Regions from separate parts of the Erwinia tasmaniensis Et1/99 genome, predicted to be linked through region 2. Evidence: predicted binding sites of a transcription regulator. Region 2 holds the regulator's gene; each other region holds the start of a gene.
The links. Region 2 encodes PurR, which represses purine synthesis genes. Its sites were predicted from a motif close to CANGCAAACGTTTGCNTG; they were not measured.

Region 1 (5,370 bases), 1.9 Mb from region 2:
CCCTTTCAGACTGACGTTCATGATACGCGTACGCTCAAGTTTGGTGACCTCATAGCCAAAGTGTTCGCTCATGCGGCGGATCTGGCGATTGAGCCCCTGTACCAGCGTGATGCGAAAGACAAACGTCGACTCCTTCTTCACCTTGCACTTTTTGGTCACCGTTCCCAGCATCGGCACACCGGCACCGAGTCCGCGAATGAACTCCTCGGTGACCGGTTTATTCACCGTGACCAGGTATTCTTTTTCGTGATCGTTGCCGGCGCGCAGGATTTTGTTCACCAGATCGCCGTGGTTGGTGAGGAAAATCAGGCCCTGCGAGTCTTTATCCAGCCGCCCGATAGGGAAAACACGCTTGCTGTGATTAACAAAATCAACGATGTTGTCGCGCTCACCTTCTTCCGTAGTGCTGACGATACCGACCGGTTTATTCAGGGCGATAACCACCAGGTCTTCTTCGTTACGCGGCTCAATAAGCTGACCGTTAACTTTCACCACATCTCCGGCCAATACCCGATCGCCCACTGACGCACGCTTGCCGTTAATAAAAACGTTGCCCTGTTCGATGTAACGGTCGGCATCACGACGTGAGCAGATACCGCTCTCGCCGATGTATTTGTTAAGACGAATAGATGGGTTGGTCAGCATAGTTCCTCCATAAAAAAAGGACTATACCTTACCAATGCGGGGTTGCGAAGTGGAGCGGGGCGGATTGCGCCCCTTTGATGAGTTACTGCGCGCCAGCGACCTGGCCTGCCTTCATGGTCTGCTTAACCGACTTACCGTCTGTGGTGACGGTAAGGGTGCCGTTAACGCTCGGTTTTAGTGCCTGGCCCGCCTGCAGGCTGGCCTGAATGTTCAACTGCATATTGGCGGTGCCCGTCAGCGGCACCTGTGGCCATCCCCAGTCATGTAGCAGATTAGGCGCGACCTGGCGGCCGCGCAGGTCCAGCGACAGCGCGCGCTGCGGCTGCTGGCCCAGCGTTGCCTGCCCTTCCAGCATTCCGTCAGCGCTGAAAGCACTCATTTCAGTCACCCTGATGCTGCTGTCGCCAGCCGTCAGGGCCAGCGACGGATGGCGCAGGTCGACGCGATTAAAGGTGGCTTCGGCGGCATTAACGTTCAGCTCTCCTGACCATATCCCCCACCGACCCTCGCGCGCCATCAGCAGGTTTTTGCCGTTGCCGTCCAGCGCCGTCATCTGGAAGGGGAAGTCCGGGCTAATATCGATAAGCAGATTATGGCTGGCGCTAAGTTTACTGACCTGCACGCTATCGAGCCATGAAGGCAGCGCCTGCATCCAGCGATCGCGCCAGTTGAGCGGCAGGGTATACTCAAGTCCTGCCACCACCAGTTCATCCAGCGTGAGCTTCTTATCGCTGCGCGTCCAGTTACCCTGGGTACGCACCAGGCCGTTGACCCAGCGGGTGCTGAACGAGTTCAGGGCGATACCCTGCGCCGAGAAGGTCATTCTGGCGATGGGATCGTCAAGCTGCATACTGCCGTTGACAAAACTGTTGGCGTTTAACGCCAGCGTGCCGTTCTCGCTCTGCCAGTCGCCGTCGCGTAGCGTCAGGTTTTTCAGCACCAGATCGAGATCGGTCACCGCCCACTCCTTCCCTTCCAGCCGTGCGTCCGTGATGTCCATACGTTCAATATGCAGCGGCGGCAGCGAGCTTAACGGCCGCAGAAAGTCGCTGAATGTCTTATCGCTTTGCAGACGGAGACTGTTAAGGCGCAGGCTGGTGACCTGCCAGCTTCCCTGCGCATTACGCCGGGCGCTGGCGGTGACCGACCCCTGAGCTATATCGGCACCCAGGTTACTGACTATCAGCTGGGAATCTTTCAGGCTACCCTGGATCAGCACATTCGTGGCGGGAATATCGTCCAGCGTCAGAGAACCGGCGCTCAGCTGGAAACGGGCGTCTTTACCGAGCATATCTTCCGCTTCCGGTTTCCACGGCATAATTCCCCCGTCAACCCGCTGCGCCTGTAATCGCCACTTACCCTGGTTATGCGCTAACGCCATCTGGCTAAGTTGAAGGCGATCGGCCTGAAAAGGAAGGGGGAGGCGGTGCGGTGTGATATCAAGCGTGCCCCGATCGAGCCGGATACTGGCAAACCGCCGTGGATGACTGAACTGTATCAGCCCCAGACCGAGTTCGACATGTTGGGCAACCAGTGAGGCGGGTTGGCCATTACGGGAAAAGGAAACGTTATTCAGGATCAGAACGCTGGGCCTGGAAAAGTCATGCTCCATTTTACTGAACGAAAGATTAAAGTCGCTGTTCTCACTGATTTGGCGGCTTGCCCATCCCGCTCCCCACTGGGTTTGCAGAAGCAGGTAGAGCATAAGGGCCACCAGTAACAGCAGTAGCAATAGCGTGAGCAAAACTTTGCCGAGAAACTTCATCGTATCCATCCCTATGCGTTCTGGTAATGGCCTGTTATGCACGAATTATCGTCGTATCTCAACCTGCACGCGGCGTGCGGGCGGAAATTATCCGCCCGCGCGCCGGTTATGCCCGGAACATGCTATTTTTCCTGTGGAAAAACCAGGTTCAGCACGATGGCGGTGATCCCTCCGGCGGCAATGCCGGAGGAGAGCAGCGTTTTCAGCCAGTCTGGCGCAAACTGCAAGATCAGAGGCTGCTGGGACACGCCCAGACCCACCGCCAGTGACAGAGCAATAATCATAATCGCCCGACGGTTCAGCGGCTCACGCGAAACGATGCGCACGCCTGAAGCGGCGATGGTGCCGAACATCACAATGGTTGCTCCGCCGAGTACCGGTTCAGGGATATGCTGCACAAATCCACTCACCGCCGGGAACAGACCCAGCGCCATCAGCATCAGCGCCACGACAAAACCTACGTAGCGGCTGGCAACGCCGGTAAGCTGGATCACGCCGTTATTCTGACCAAAACAGGAGTTAGGGAAAGTATTGAACAGCGCCGAAACACAGGAGTTCAGGCCGTTAGCCAGCACGCCGCCTTTCAGCCGCTTCATATAGAGCGGGCCGCTGACCGGCTGCTCGGAAACGTCGGACGTGGCGGTAATATCGCCAATGGCTTCCAGGGAGGTCACCATAAACACCAGCATCAGCGGAATTAACAGGTTCCAGTCGATGCCCAGCCCGTAATAAAACGGCGTTGGGATAGTGATAAGCGCGCCGTTGGAGGGGGCAGTGTTTTCCGGCAGCATTCCCATCGCCCAGGCGAGTAAATAACCCACCGCCATAGCAATCACCAGCGAGGCAACGCGCAGCCAGGGGTTACGCTGGCGGTTGAGCACAATAATCACCGCCAGCACCGCACCGGCCAGCAGCAGGTTTTTCGGCGCGCCGAAGGTATGATCGTTCATCGCGGCAAAACCGCCGCCGATAGAGGTCAGCCCAACCTGGATTAGCGACAGGCCGATTATCATCACCACAATACCGGAAACCAGCGGTGTAATAACGCGCCGGGCGAGGTGCAGCACGCGGGACAGCGCCATCTCGGTACATGAGGCCAGCATCAGGGTGCCAAACAGCGCGGCCATCATGGTGGGTACGTCCGCGCCGCCATTTTTCAACGCCAGCCCCCCCATAATCAGCGGGGTGACAAAGTTAAAGCTGGTGCCCTGAATCGACAGCAGCCCGGAACCCACCGGCCCCCAGGTTTTGATTTGCAGGATAGACGCCACGCCAGAGGCAAACAGCGACATACTGATGATGTGCTGCGTATCCTTAGCGGGTAACCCGAGCGCCTGACAGATCAGCAGCGCGGGGGTGATCACGGCAACAAACATCGCCAGCAGATGCTGACAGGCGGCAAACAGAGTTTGTGGCAGCGGCGGGCGATCTTCAAGGCGGTAAATCAGTTCGCTTTTATCAGCATTAACAGCGCGCGCTGCTGTGGCAGCGTCTTGGGTTTCAACGGACATTAACAGGCTTCCCCACGGCAATAAAAGAGGCGATTTTAATCTTCTTTAGCGTAAAAGCAATCGTTTGCCATTGGTTGGCTCGCCCAGAGCTACGGATATGCCTGGCGAGCATCGGCGCTAGCTCAAGACGCCTGTAGCGATCTACGGCGGGAAAAGGGGAAGGAAACCTCAGGCAAAAAACGCTTAGTCGCGGCACATCCGGCGGATGCAGGCACGTTGATGGCGCAATTGGGGATGATGCGCATCAGGCGTTGGTATAGCGCTCCGTTTCCGGCAGCCAGCGTTCAATCAGCGCCGCGGCCTGCTCGGGATAATGCTGGTGGATATGACGCGCTACGCGCTGAACTTCCGGGATCAGCGCCTGGTCGCGCAGCAGGTCGGCTACGCGGAATTCGGCATTGCCGGTCTGACGCGTGCCCAGCAGTTCACCGGGGCCGCGGATCTCCAGGTCACACTGGGCTATCACGAAACCATCGTTACTGTCGCGCAGCACCTGTAGGCGCTTCTGCGCGGTTTTGCTCAATGGGGACTTGTACAGCAGCACGCAGTGGGAGGCCACCGCCCCACGCCCCACGCGCCCGCGCAGCTGATGCAGCTGTGCCAGCCCGAGGCGCTCGGGGTTCTCGATAATCATCAGGCTGGCGTTGGGCACATCAACCCCGACCTCAATGACCGTGGTCGCGATCAGCAGGTGGATTTCGCCCTGCTTAAAGGCCTGCATCACCGCCTGCTTTTCTGCTGGCTTCATGCGGCCGTGCACCAGGCCGATAGTCAGTTCCGGCAACGCCAGCTTAAGCTCCTCCCAGGTGGCTTGGGCCGCCTGTGCTTCCAGCAGTTCGGACTCTTCAATCAGCGTACACACCCAGTACGCCTGGCGGCCTTCACTGCCGCAGGCGTCTTTCACACGGGTAATGATATCCGCGCGCCGCGTATCGGGAATAGCCACCGTGGTCACCGGGGTACGGCCCGGCGGCAGCTCGTCGATGGTGGACGTATCAAGATCGGCGTAGGCCGTCATTGCCAGCGTTCGTGGGATCGGCGTGGCGGTCATAATCAGCTGATGAGGGTGAAATCCCTGTTCTTCGCCTTTTTCCCATAGCGCCAGACGCTGGTGGACGCCAAAGCGGTGCTGCTCATCGATGATCACCAGCGCCAGGCCATTAAACTGCACCTGCTCCTGGAAAATAGCGTGGGTGCCGACAATCATTGAGACCTGGCCGCTGGCAATGGCCTCCTGCTGCGCCTGGCGTGCCTTACCCTTCTGCTTCCCTGCCAGCCAGCCGACTTCCAGCCCTAGCGGCGCAAACCACTGACGGAAATTATTGGCATGCTGCTCGGCCAGCAGTTCGGTCGGAGCCATCAGTGCGACCTGCTTGCCCCAGGCAATGACGTTTAACGCCGTCAGCGCCGCCACCAGCGTTTTACCCGAACCGACGTCGCCCTGCACCA
Region 2 (5,370 bases):
AGAAAAGTATATGCCTGCGGGCGGTATTGTTCAATGGCTTATCGTTAGTTTGCTAACTAGTTGAGCGCAAGTGCTTTACTGGTGCTGCATCTCCGTTTGCAATACGAGATTTTTTTCGGCCTTGCGTTGAACGAAGTAGCCTAATGCTGCTAACAAAATGGTTATCAGCATCACAAATACCGTGGTTTGCAGCGCCGCAGCAATCCATGTCGATACGGCCATGCTGGCAAGAAAACACAGTCCGAGTTGCAACATATTTTGCAGAGCAGCCGCTTTACCGGTTGCCTGAGGAAACGGAAGAAGGGCGCTGGACACCACGATAGGGTAGATAGCCCCATTGGCCATTGCCATTCCACAGAACGGGAGTAGCAGAGTCCATAATGCGGGTTGCGAAAATTGCGCAATGAGATAGAGCGCGACAATACTCAGGCTATAGAACGCCAGCAGCCACGGGAGGATCTTGCGCCCGGCAAATCGATTAAGCAACGCGCGGCAGCCAAAACCGCCGATAAGAAAAGCGGCGGTTTGCGGAACGTAGCTCAGGCCAATATCGCCCGGCGTCAGTCCTAAGTTGCCCAGAATAAAAGGTGAACCGGTAAGCCAGGCAAAGAAGCTGGCAGAGCAGGCCGCATAGGTCATCACGTTACCGCAGTAGATGGGCGATTTAAGCAGGGCAATAAAGCCCGGAGCGGGAATATCAGGTGCGGATGCGCTTTTCCCCACACGTGGGCGTGATGGCAGCAGAAAAGTCGGTATCAGCAGCAGCAGAGTGATGAGTAAAAGCGCGACGAATATGGCCTGCCATGAAAAATGGCTTAACAGCCATGCACCCAGCAGCGGTGCCAGGGCTGGTGAAAGTGCGACCAGCGGCATGATGGTGGCAAAGACGCGATTCGCCTGCGCACCGCTGTAGCGATCGACGACAAGCGCCTGCCAGCTTACGGCTGCGGCACATACCCCTACCGCCTGCACAAAACGCCATGCCAACAGTGACGTCGCGGAGTCAACCCAAAGCATGGCGGCACAGCCTATAGCAAACAGGCTCAGTCCCATCAACAGTACCGGCTTACGGCCGATGCGGTCCGAAAGGGGGCCCCATATCAGCTGGGCGCAGGCAAATCCGGCAAGGAAAATGCTTAGGCTGGCGCTGATAGCCCCGGCCTGGGTGTCAAGATCCCGCTGCATTACGCCAAATGCTGGCAGGTACATATCGGTGGCGAGAAAGCCCAGCATGCTCAGCAGCGCCAGGTAAATCATAAAACCTTTCGAATTCATACAGATTTGCTCTTGTCATACGGTTTTTTTTGCTGGCGCAGTGTAATCGCGTGCGGGGCGGCCTGTGAAACGCTAATATTCGTTGACTGTTATGAAAATTTTTGAAGGCTGGATATGTGGTCTGAACATTCACTCGAAGTCATTGATGCCGTGGCCCGAACCGGAAGTTTCACCGCCGCTGCCGCTGAACTGCACCGCGTTCCTTCTGCGGTAAGCTATACGGTGCGTCAGCTGGAGGAGTGGCTGGCCGTCAGTTTATTTGAAAGGCGGCATCGTGACGTGGTGCTGACCGATGCCGGTCGTGTATTTAGCGAAGAGGCCAGATCTGTTATCAAAAAAATGCTTGCCACCCGTCGCCGTTGCCAACAGGTAGCAAACGGCTGGCGGGGGCAGCTCAATATCGCCGTTGATCGTATGGTCCGGCCATCGCGGACCCGGCAGCTGGTGGTGGATTTTTACCGCCATTTCCCAGATATGGAGCTGCATATCATGCCAGAAGTCTTCAACGGCGTTTGGGATGCGCTGGCGGACGGTCGCGCGGATGTGGCGATAGGCGCTACCCAGGCGATCCCGGTGGGGGGGCGTTTTGCGTTTCGGGATATGGGCAGCCTGAACTGGCGCTGCGTGGTCAATGCACAACATCCGTTAGTCGGACGGCCGGGGCTGCTGACGGAAGGATCGGTACGCGAGTGGCCTTCGCTGGTCATGGAAGATACCTCGCGTGCGCTACCCAAACGCACAACCTGGACGCTTGATAATCAACGGCGGCTGGTCGTTCCTGACTGGGAAAGTGCCTTTGACTGCCTGCGAGCGGGGTTGTGTGTTGGCATGGTTCCGGGACATTTTGCGCAGCCGTTATTACAGCAAAATATATTGTGTGAACTGACGCTGAGTTCGCCCTTCCCGGACAGCCCATGCTGCCTGACCTGGTCAGAGCAAAGCGCCTCACCGGCGCTGAGCTGGCTGCTGGAATATCTTGGTAGCACTGAAACCCTTAACGCCGAATGGTTGAGTGAGCAATCCAATACGACAGTGATACAAGATCAGCGGCGGTAGTCGCGGTAAGGGCCGTCCGCCACCGAGCGTCTTTCAATCAAAGTAGGGTACACTTCAATGGTTTGCGACTCTTCGCGCTTGCTGGTGATGCGGTCAAGTAACATATTGAATGCGGTTTCACCAAGACGCTCTTTCGGTTGGTGTACGGTGGTCAATGCCGGAGTGAAATAACGGGCGTTGCGCACGTTATCATAGCCAATGACCGAAATATCCTGGGGGACCCGCAGGCCCATTTCATCGGCTGCGCAGATTGCGCCCATTGCCATAATATCTCCGCCGCAGAAAACCGCGGTCGGGCGTTGTTTCTGCGCCAGGATTTGTTGCATCGCGCGGTAGCCGGATTCAGGTTCGAAATCTCCCTGTACCAGCCATTCTTCCCGCAGAACGATGCCCGCTTCAGTCAGAGCTTTCAAAAATCCCGCATGGCGTCCGCCACCGGTGTTGCGCTCCAGCTGGCCTGGGATGGCGGCAATATCCCGGTGTCCGCGTTCAATCAAATAGCGCCCGGCAAGATACCCGCCCTCAAACGCATTATCCAATACCGTATCGGTAAAATCACCGCGCGACTTGCCCCAGTCCATAACAACCATAGGAATATTGCGGTGATCTTCAAGCATTGAAATCAGCGCGTCCGGGTATTCAGAGCACATGACCAGCAGGCCATCAACACGTTTTTGCGCCATCATTGACAGGTAAGCCTGCTGCTTTTCTATATTGTTATGGGCGTTACCCAGGATCAGGGTATAGCCTTTGGCAAAGCAGCTGTTTTCTACCGCCTCAATGATTTCAGCAAAATAGGGGGCTTCACTTGATGTTGCCAGCAGACCAATCGTTTTGGTGTGGTTTACCTTGAGGCTGCGTGCTACGGCGCTGGGGGAGTAATGCAATTCTTTGATTGCAACCCACACCGCTTCACGGGTCTCATCGGCGACAAAGCGTGTTTTATTGATGACGTGAGACACGGTGGTGGTGGAAACACCGGCGCGCTTTGCCACATCCTTAATTGTTGCCATGTAAATCGTACTCCTGGTGTTATCAGTAACCCCCTGATAACCGGTTTGTTAAACGTTTGCCTTAGCCCAGGCTCTTCCCGTTGGGCCAGAATTATTGGGGTTGTCTAAAGGGGGCGGGAAGAGAAGAAATCTGCCCGCAACAGGGTGCACGGAACCGATCGCATCGGGTTTAGCGGCTGTTGCGCAAATTAAGAGGGGAATTCTATCAAGGCTGCGCAAAGAAAACGAGAATTTTGCCCGTAAGGACAGGAATTTTTGCTGGATCGGAACGTCACAATTCGCTCGCGAGGATGAAAATCGTCAGCCGCGTTCGGATCGACGGCTTTGGGGAGCTGCAGCATGAAAGGGGGGCGTGTCACGGGCCAGAGGGTCTGCTTGTGGCCCGCTGTGGAAAAAAGCCGCTAACGAATCGTTTTCGGTGTCATAACGCGACGAGCACCCACATAATGTTCCTGCCAGTAATCGTCGCTAAGCGCACTGACCTGAATGTCTTTTCCTGTCCTTGGCGACTGGATAAATTTATTTTCACCAAGATAAACCCCCACGTGGTCGGCTGAGCCTCTTCCGTTGATGCGGAAAAACACTAAATCACCTTTCTCAAGACGGTCACGTTTGATCGGAGCCGCATCGCGCAGGTGATACATTTCATTCGCGGTGCGTGGGATTTTAAATTTAACTAAATCTTTGTAGGCATACCAGACAAGCCCGCTGCAGTCGAACCCAGTCTTAGGGGAGCTGCCGCCCCACAGATAGGGCTTACCGAGCTGCCCCATTAGTTTACTGACTGCGGTTTCACGGGCTTTTTGATAACGAATGCGGTGTGCATTACTGAGTTTCAACGGGGCTGAGGGATCGACTTTGCCAACCTTAGCTAAACTGCTTTCCGCGCGCTGTCTGCCGTAATGCTTTTTCGGTGCTTTTTTTTTGCTAGCCGTACGACTTATCCGTGCGTTAACTTTCTTGCCTTTCAGCGCTGGCTGCTTAGTCGCCGCTTTCTTCGTGAGTTTGTGATCCTGCGCCGGAGTGAGATGTGCTGCTTTTGTGGGCTGTTTTGCTTTTTTAACCGGCTGCTCTTTGGCTTTTTTTGTCGGGGAGGCTTTAACCGGGCGTCGCTTGCGTCGTTCATCTTCTCGCGCGCTATTGCGATCGGCTTTATGCTGATTTGCATTGATGAGTGTGTGGGGCGATGCGTGCGCCATATTGAAAAATAGCTGAGCAAAGGCCAACAAGAAAAGCGTAAGGAATAAACGCATCATTTCCATTAACAGTTTATGCGTCGCAACGGTCAGCAACGCGATCGTAAGTAGTGGTTTCTGCGCGCAGGCAGAAAGTTGTAACGATTCTAAACTAACTGGAGAGCAAAGAGTAAGGCCTTTTTTGTTACAATAATACAGAACGAGTATATGATTCAATATTGAGCACAATCAGTTGCTTAACCCAGCATGTTCTGACGTTAAGTCGTTAACTGATGCGGTACGCACCATAAGATAATGTTATTTTGTTATCATGACCCGATCGCCTGACTGCGTGTGGTCAGTGACAGATGAAAATGTCATTATCATCGTCAGGCCAGAATAGCTACAATCATAGCTGGCTACAGCCTATACACAAAGTATCGTATTGAGGAAGGCATTTATGAGTACTGTTGAAAAAATTCAGCGCCAGATCGCAGAAAATCCAATTCTGTTATACATGAAAGGTTCCCCAAAGCTGCCAAGCTGCGGCTTTTCCGCTCAGGCGGTACAGGCGCTCTCTGCCTGTGGCGAACGTTTTGCTTATGTGGATATTCTGCAAAACCCTGACATTCGTGCAGAAATGCCAAAATATGCTAACTGGCCAACGTTTCCACAGCTGTGGGTAGATGGTGAGCTGGTAGGTGGCTGCGATATCATTATTGAAATGTATCAGCGTGGTGAACTGCAGCAGTTGATCAAAGAGACTGCCGAGAAATATCCTGCCGACACCGCAGAATAAGAGTGATATCAGGCGTTATCTGTTCAATATTGTGAGCTTTAGAGCCAGTCAG
Region 3 (5,370 bases), 870 kb from region 2:
ATCATCACCCCGCTGCTGGCAAAGCAGCCTGACAACGTCTGGTATCTGGATATCATGACCGACATTGATATCGGACTGAAGCAGCCGCAGCGGGCGATCGGCCGCCTGCTGGCGGTAAAGAGCGACATCAGCAACAGCCCGGTCATTCAGCTCAACCTGGCTAATGCCTACGTAGAAGCGAAGCAGCCTGCCAATGCCAGCAAAATTTTATATCGCTATACCTGGGCGAATAAAGACGATGCCAACGGCTGGGATTTACTGGCACAGGCGTCTTCCCAGCTGGGGCTAAGCGATGAAGAGCAGGCCGCCCGGGCTGAAAGTCTGGCATTAGCCGGACAGCTTGACCAGGCGATCCGCAGCCTGAGCAGCGCAAGCGCTGCGATGCCGCTGGGGAGCCTGAAGCAGGCTCGCTATGATGCGCGCATAGATCAGCTGCGCCAGCTGCAGCAGCGTTTTCGCCAGTATCAGAAATAATAAGGGAGAGCACCTTGAGCAACGTACAAATCTATCATAATCCGCGCTGCTCGAAGAGCCGCGAAACGCTGGCGCTGCTAAGAGCACAGGGCATTGAGCCACAGGTTATTCTCTATCTTGAAACGCCTCCCGACATCGCCACGCTTGCCACGCTGTTGCAGCAGCTGGGGATGAGCAGCGCACGCGAGCTGATGCGCATCAAAGAGAATGACTATATTACCCTGGGTCTGGATGATGTGCAGGTTGGGGAATCGCAGTTGATGCACGCCATGGCCTCACGGCCGAAGCTTATTGAACGCCCCATTGTGGTTGCAAACGGTCAGGCGCGTATCGGCAGGCCGCCACGGAAGGTGCTGGAGATCCTTTAGAGCTCCAACGCCTCTTTCACAAAAGGAATGGTTAGCTTGCGCTGGGCGCTGATGGAGGCGTGATCGAGCCGATCCAGCGTCACGAACAGCGTGCGCATTTCGCGATCGAGGCGTTTCAAAAGAAAGCGGCCCACGTCTTCGGGCAGTTCAAAACCGCGCAGTCGGGCGCGCAGCTGCAGCGCTTGCAGTTTATCCTCATCGGAAAGAGGCTGCAGTTTATAAATTTGGCCCCAGTCCAGGCGCGAAGCCAAATCCGCCAGCTTCAGATTGAGCTGGCGCGGAGGACGATCCCCGGTGATCAGCAGCCGCGTTTTTCCGGTTTCTAAAATGCGATTATAAAGATCGAAGATCGCCATTTCCCAGAGTTCATCGCCTGCAATACATTCAATATTGTCGATGCAGACCAGCGACAGCTGCTCCATCCCGTCGAGCACTTCAGGCACAAACCAGGTGCGTTTATCCAACGGAACGTAGCCGACCGCATCGCCCTGCGCCGACAGTTCCGCGCAGGCGGCATGCAGAAGATGACTGCGCCCCCCGCCTTCGCGCGACCAGAAGTAAAAATAGCTGCCATGATGCTGGTGCAGTGCGCTCTGCAGCGCGGCCAACAGCGATGTATTCTCACCCGGCCAGAAGCTGGCAAAGGTTTCGTCATCGGGTAGGTAAAGTGGCAGTGAAAGCTGTGCCGGCGTGTTCAGAATCACCTCAGGTTTTGAGCAGGCGGAAAACGTGAAAATTCTAACACAATTCGGGCTGGATCATGAAACGCTATGCGGGGATGCCGAAGTTAGAAGCGGTGAGGACGCGCATTGTCCTGGCGAAAAGGGGCAGCAGCGTGCTGCCCCTTCAGGTTTACTGCGCGTCGTGACGCTTATCCGTCACCTCGATAACCTCTTCTTCTTTGCGTAACAGGCTGAACGCCTTGAAGATCAGGCTGAGCACAATGCCGACGATCGTGGCCAGCGCCATGCCTTTGAGTTCAGCAGCCCCGATATGCACTTTTGCCCCGCTGACGCCGATAATGAGGACAACCGACGTCAGGATCAGGTTTTGAGCCTTGTTATAATCCACTTTCGACTCAATCAGCACGCGAATACCGGAAGCGGCAATAACCCCGTATAGCAACAGCGAAACGCCGCCCATCACCGGCACCGGCACCGCCTGGATCGCCGCAGCCAGTTTGCCAATGCAGGAGAGCAGGATCGCCAGAATCGCCGCACCGCCAATCACCCAGGTACTGTACACGCGGGTGATCGCCATCACGCCGATGTTCTCTCCGTAGGTGGTATTCGGCGTCGAGCCAAAGAAGCCGGAGAATACGGTGGAAATCCCGTTGGCAAACATTGAGCGATGCAGCCCGGGATCTTTCAGCAGATCCTTCTTAACGATATTCGCCGTCACGACCAGGTGGCCCACATGCTCGGCGATCACCACCAGCGCAGCAGGCAGAATGGTGAAAATGGCGTACCACTCAAAACGCGGCGTATAGAAGGTAGGCAGAGCAAACCAGTGGGCTTCGCGTACCGGCGTCCAGTCGACCATCCCCATTTCCCAGGACAGTGCATAACCTGCCAGCACGCCGACCAGGATTGGGATAATGGCGAGGAAGCCGCGGAACATCACCGAACCAAAGACCGTGACGCCCAGCGTGACCATAGAGATAATGATGGTTTTATTGTCAGGCGCTGCGCCGTCAGCCGGTAATAAACCCGCCATGTTCGCCGCCACGCCCGCCAGTTCAAGACCGATCACCGCCACAATCGCGCCCATTGCCGCCGGGGGAAACATCACGTCCAGCCAGCCGGTGCCGGCTTTTTTAACAATCAGCGCCACCAGACAGAACAACACGCCGCAGAGAATAAAACCGCCCAGCGCCACTTCGTAACCCAAAGGCAACAGCAGCAGGACCGGGGAGATAAACGCAAAACTCGATCCCAGATACGCCGGGATTTTGCCCTTGCAGATTAACAGATACAGCAGCGTACCAATGCCGTTGAACAGCAGTACGGTGGCCGGATTGATATGGAACAGGATCGGCACCAGCACGGTGGCACCAAACATGGCGAAAAGATGCTGGAAGCTGAGTGGAATGGTTTGCAGCAACGGCGGCCGCTCGTCTACACCAATTGCACGACGTGTCATACGATTATTACCCCTTAGTGTGAGCCATAAAAAAGCCGACTCTGCGGTCGGCTTGTTAAATCAAACGTTATGTTGCAGCACCCTTGTGGCTGCATGCCAAATCGCCAAGGCATGCCGCCCTCACCCGCGCACGGGAAACGGAGCGTAAACAGGCCGTTGCGATGGGCTGCTGCATCCTTTATTTGGTACCGAAAATCTTGTCACCCGCATCGCCGAGGCCGGGGATAATATAGCCCTTCTCATTCAGCCCCTGGTCAACAGACGCCGTGTAAAGCTCTACGTCCGGGTGCGCCTTTTCCAGCGCGGCGATGCCTTCCGGCGCAGCGACCAGCACCAGCACTTTAATGCTGCTGCAACCGGCTTTTTTCAGCAGGTCAATGGTCGCGATCATCGAACCGCCGGTAGCCAGCATCGGGTCGACGACCAGCGCCATACGCTCTTCAATATTTGAGACCAGCTTCTGGAAATAAGGAACAGGCTCCAGGGTTTCTTCGTCGCGGTAGATGCCAACCACGCTAATTCGCGCACTCGGCACGTGTTCCAACACGCCGTCCATCATGCCCAGACCGGCACGCAGGATAGGGACAACGGTAATTTTCTTACCTTTGATCTGATCGACAGTGACCGGACCATTCCAGCCTTCAATGGTCACCTTCTCGGTTTCCAGGTCGGCGGTGGCTTCGTACGTCAGCAGGCTTGCCACTTCTGATGCGAGCTCACGGAAACGTTTGGTGCTTACGTCATCTCCCCGCATCAGACCCAGTTTATGTTTGACCAGCGGGTGTTTGACTTCCACGATCTTCATTGTTGTTCTCCCGGCGTGTTAAGCTGCAAAAAAAAATCGCGAGATTATAGCGCCATTTTCTCTGCTGCCCTATCACTTAGTGCAAATGTTTCTTTCTGCCGTCCGTCCTTTATAAGCATTGCCTGGGATCCGGGTCTACGCAACAATTGAAAAGATGACGCTCGCAAACGTTTGCCTGCGCTGGTAGAATTGCCGCGCTCTATTTTTACCACCACACCAATCGCAAACCGCGTGGGGATTTCGCAGTGACCGACAAAACCTCTCTCAGCTATAAAGACGCCGGCGTAGATATCGATGCGGGTAATGCTTTAGTCGACCGTATCAAAGGCGTAGTGAAAAAGACTCGTCGCCCGGAAGTGATGGGTGGCCTGGGCGGTTTCGGTGCCCTTTGTGCCCTGCCACAAAAATATCGTGAGCCGATCCTGGTGTCCGGCACTGACGGCGTTGGCACCAAGCTGCGTCTGGCGATGGATCTGAAACGCCATGATGCCATTGGCATCGATCTGGTCGCCATGTGCGTGAACGACCTGGTGGTATCAGGCGCAGAGCCGCTGTTTTTCCTCGACTATTATGCTACCGGCAAGCTCGACGTCGACACGGCGGCCAGCGTGATCACCGGTATCGCAGAGGGCTGTTCACAGTCTGGCTGCGCACTGGTCGGCGGCGAGACCGCTGAAATGCCGGGCATGTATCACGGTGAAGACTATGATGTAGCCGGCTTCTGCGTTGGCGTGGTGGAGAAATCCGAGATCATCGACGGCAGCAAGGTGGCAGAAGGGGACGTGCTGATCGCTCTCGGTTCAAGCGGCCCACACTCTAACGGCTACTCGCTGGTGCGCAAAATTCTGGCATTCAGCAACACCGACCCGGAAACCACCCAGCTGGAAGGCAAGCCGCTGGCGGACCATCTGCTGGCCCCAACGCGCATTTACGTGAAGAACATTCTCAGCCTGATCGAACAGGTCGACGTGCACGCTATTGCGCACCTGACCGGCGGCGGCTTCTGGGAAAATATCCCACGCGTGCTGCCGGATAACACCCAGGCCGTGCTGGACGAGTCAAGCTGGGAGTGGCCAGCCGTCTTTGGCTGGATGCAGCAGGCCGGGAACGTCAGCCGCTTTGAAATGTACCGCACCTTCAACTGTGGCGTCGGCATGGTGATTGCTCTGAGCGCGGCGGATGCGGACAAAGCGCTGCGGCTAATGAATGATGCGGGTGAGAAAGCCTGGAAAATCGGCGTGATCAAAGCCTCTGACTCTGAAGAGCGTGTGGTCATCAACGCATGAAACGCATAGTCGTGCTGGTTTCTGGTAACGGAAGCAATTTGCAGGCCATTCTCGACGCCTGCCAGCAGGGACGGATCGACGGCAGCATCGCTGCCGTCTTCAGCAACAAACCCGGAGCTTTTGCACTGGAGCGGGCGCGTGCCGCTGATGTTGATGCCCACGTGCTGGAAGCGGCCCCGTTCGCCAGCCGCTGCGCTTTCGATCGTCAGCTGATGCAGGAAATTGACGCCTATGCGCCCGATCTGGTGGTGCTGGCAGGCTACATGCGCATCCTTAGCGCAGAGTTCGTCGATCG

Region 1: ETA_RS01180 (nucleobase:cation symporter-2 family protein) is a predicted target of PurR. The motif match lies at 3,975-3,992, and genes of this name have one in related genera.
Region 3: purM (phosphoribosylformylglycinamidine cyclo-ligase) is a predicted target of PurR. The motif match lies at 3,950-3,967, and genes of this name have one in related genera.

What each region holds. Positions count from the first base shown of each region.
Region 1 is NC_010694.1:56,616-61,985, forward strand. Features, by position in the region: gene rluF (23S rRNA pseudouridine(2604) synthase RluF) at 1-645, opposite strand, end outside; gene ETA_RS01175 (AsmA family protein) at 728-2,410, opposite strand; gene ETA_RS01180 (nucleobase:cation symporter-2 family protein) at 2,533-3,921, opposite strand; gene recG (ATP-dependent DNA helicase RecG) at 4,166-5,370, opposite strand, start outside.
Region 2 is NC_010694.1:2,047,592-2,052,961, reverse strand. Features, by position in the region: gene punC (purine nucleoside transporter PunC) at 76-1,275, opposite strand; gene punR (DNA-binding transcriptional activator PunR) at 1,390-2,331, shown strand; gene purR (HTH-type transcriptional repressor PurR) at 2,319-3,344, opposite strand; gene ETA_RS10140 (C40 family peptidase) at 3,746-4,597, opposite strand; gene ETA_RS10135 (Grx4 family monothiol glutaredoxin) at 4,980-5,318, shown strand.
Region 3 is NC_010694.1:1,179,967-1,185,336, reverse strand. Features, by position in the region: gene bepA (beta-barrel assembly-enhancing protease) at 1-474, shown strand, start outside; gene arsC (arsenate reductase (glutaredoxin)) at 489-842, shown strand; gene hda (DnaA inactivator Hda) at 839-1,540, opposite strand; gene uraA (uracil permease) at 1,695-2,984, opposite strand; gene upp (uracil phosphoribosyltransferase) at 3,163-3,789, opposite strand; gene purM (phosphoribosylformylglycinamidine cyclo-ligase) at 4,035-5,075, shown strand; gene purN (phosphoribosylglycinamide formyltransferase) at 5,072-5,370, shown strand, end outside.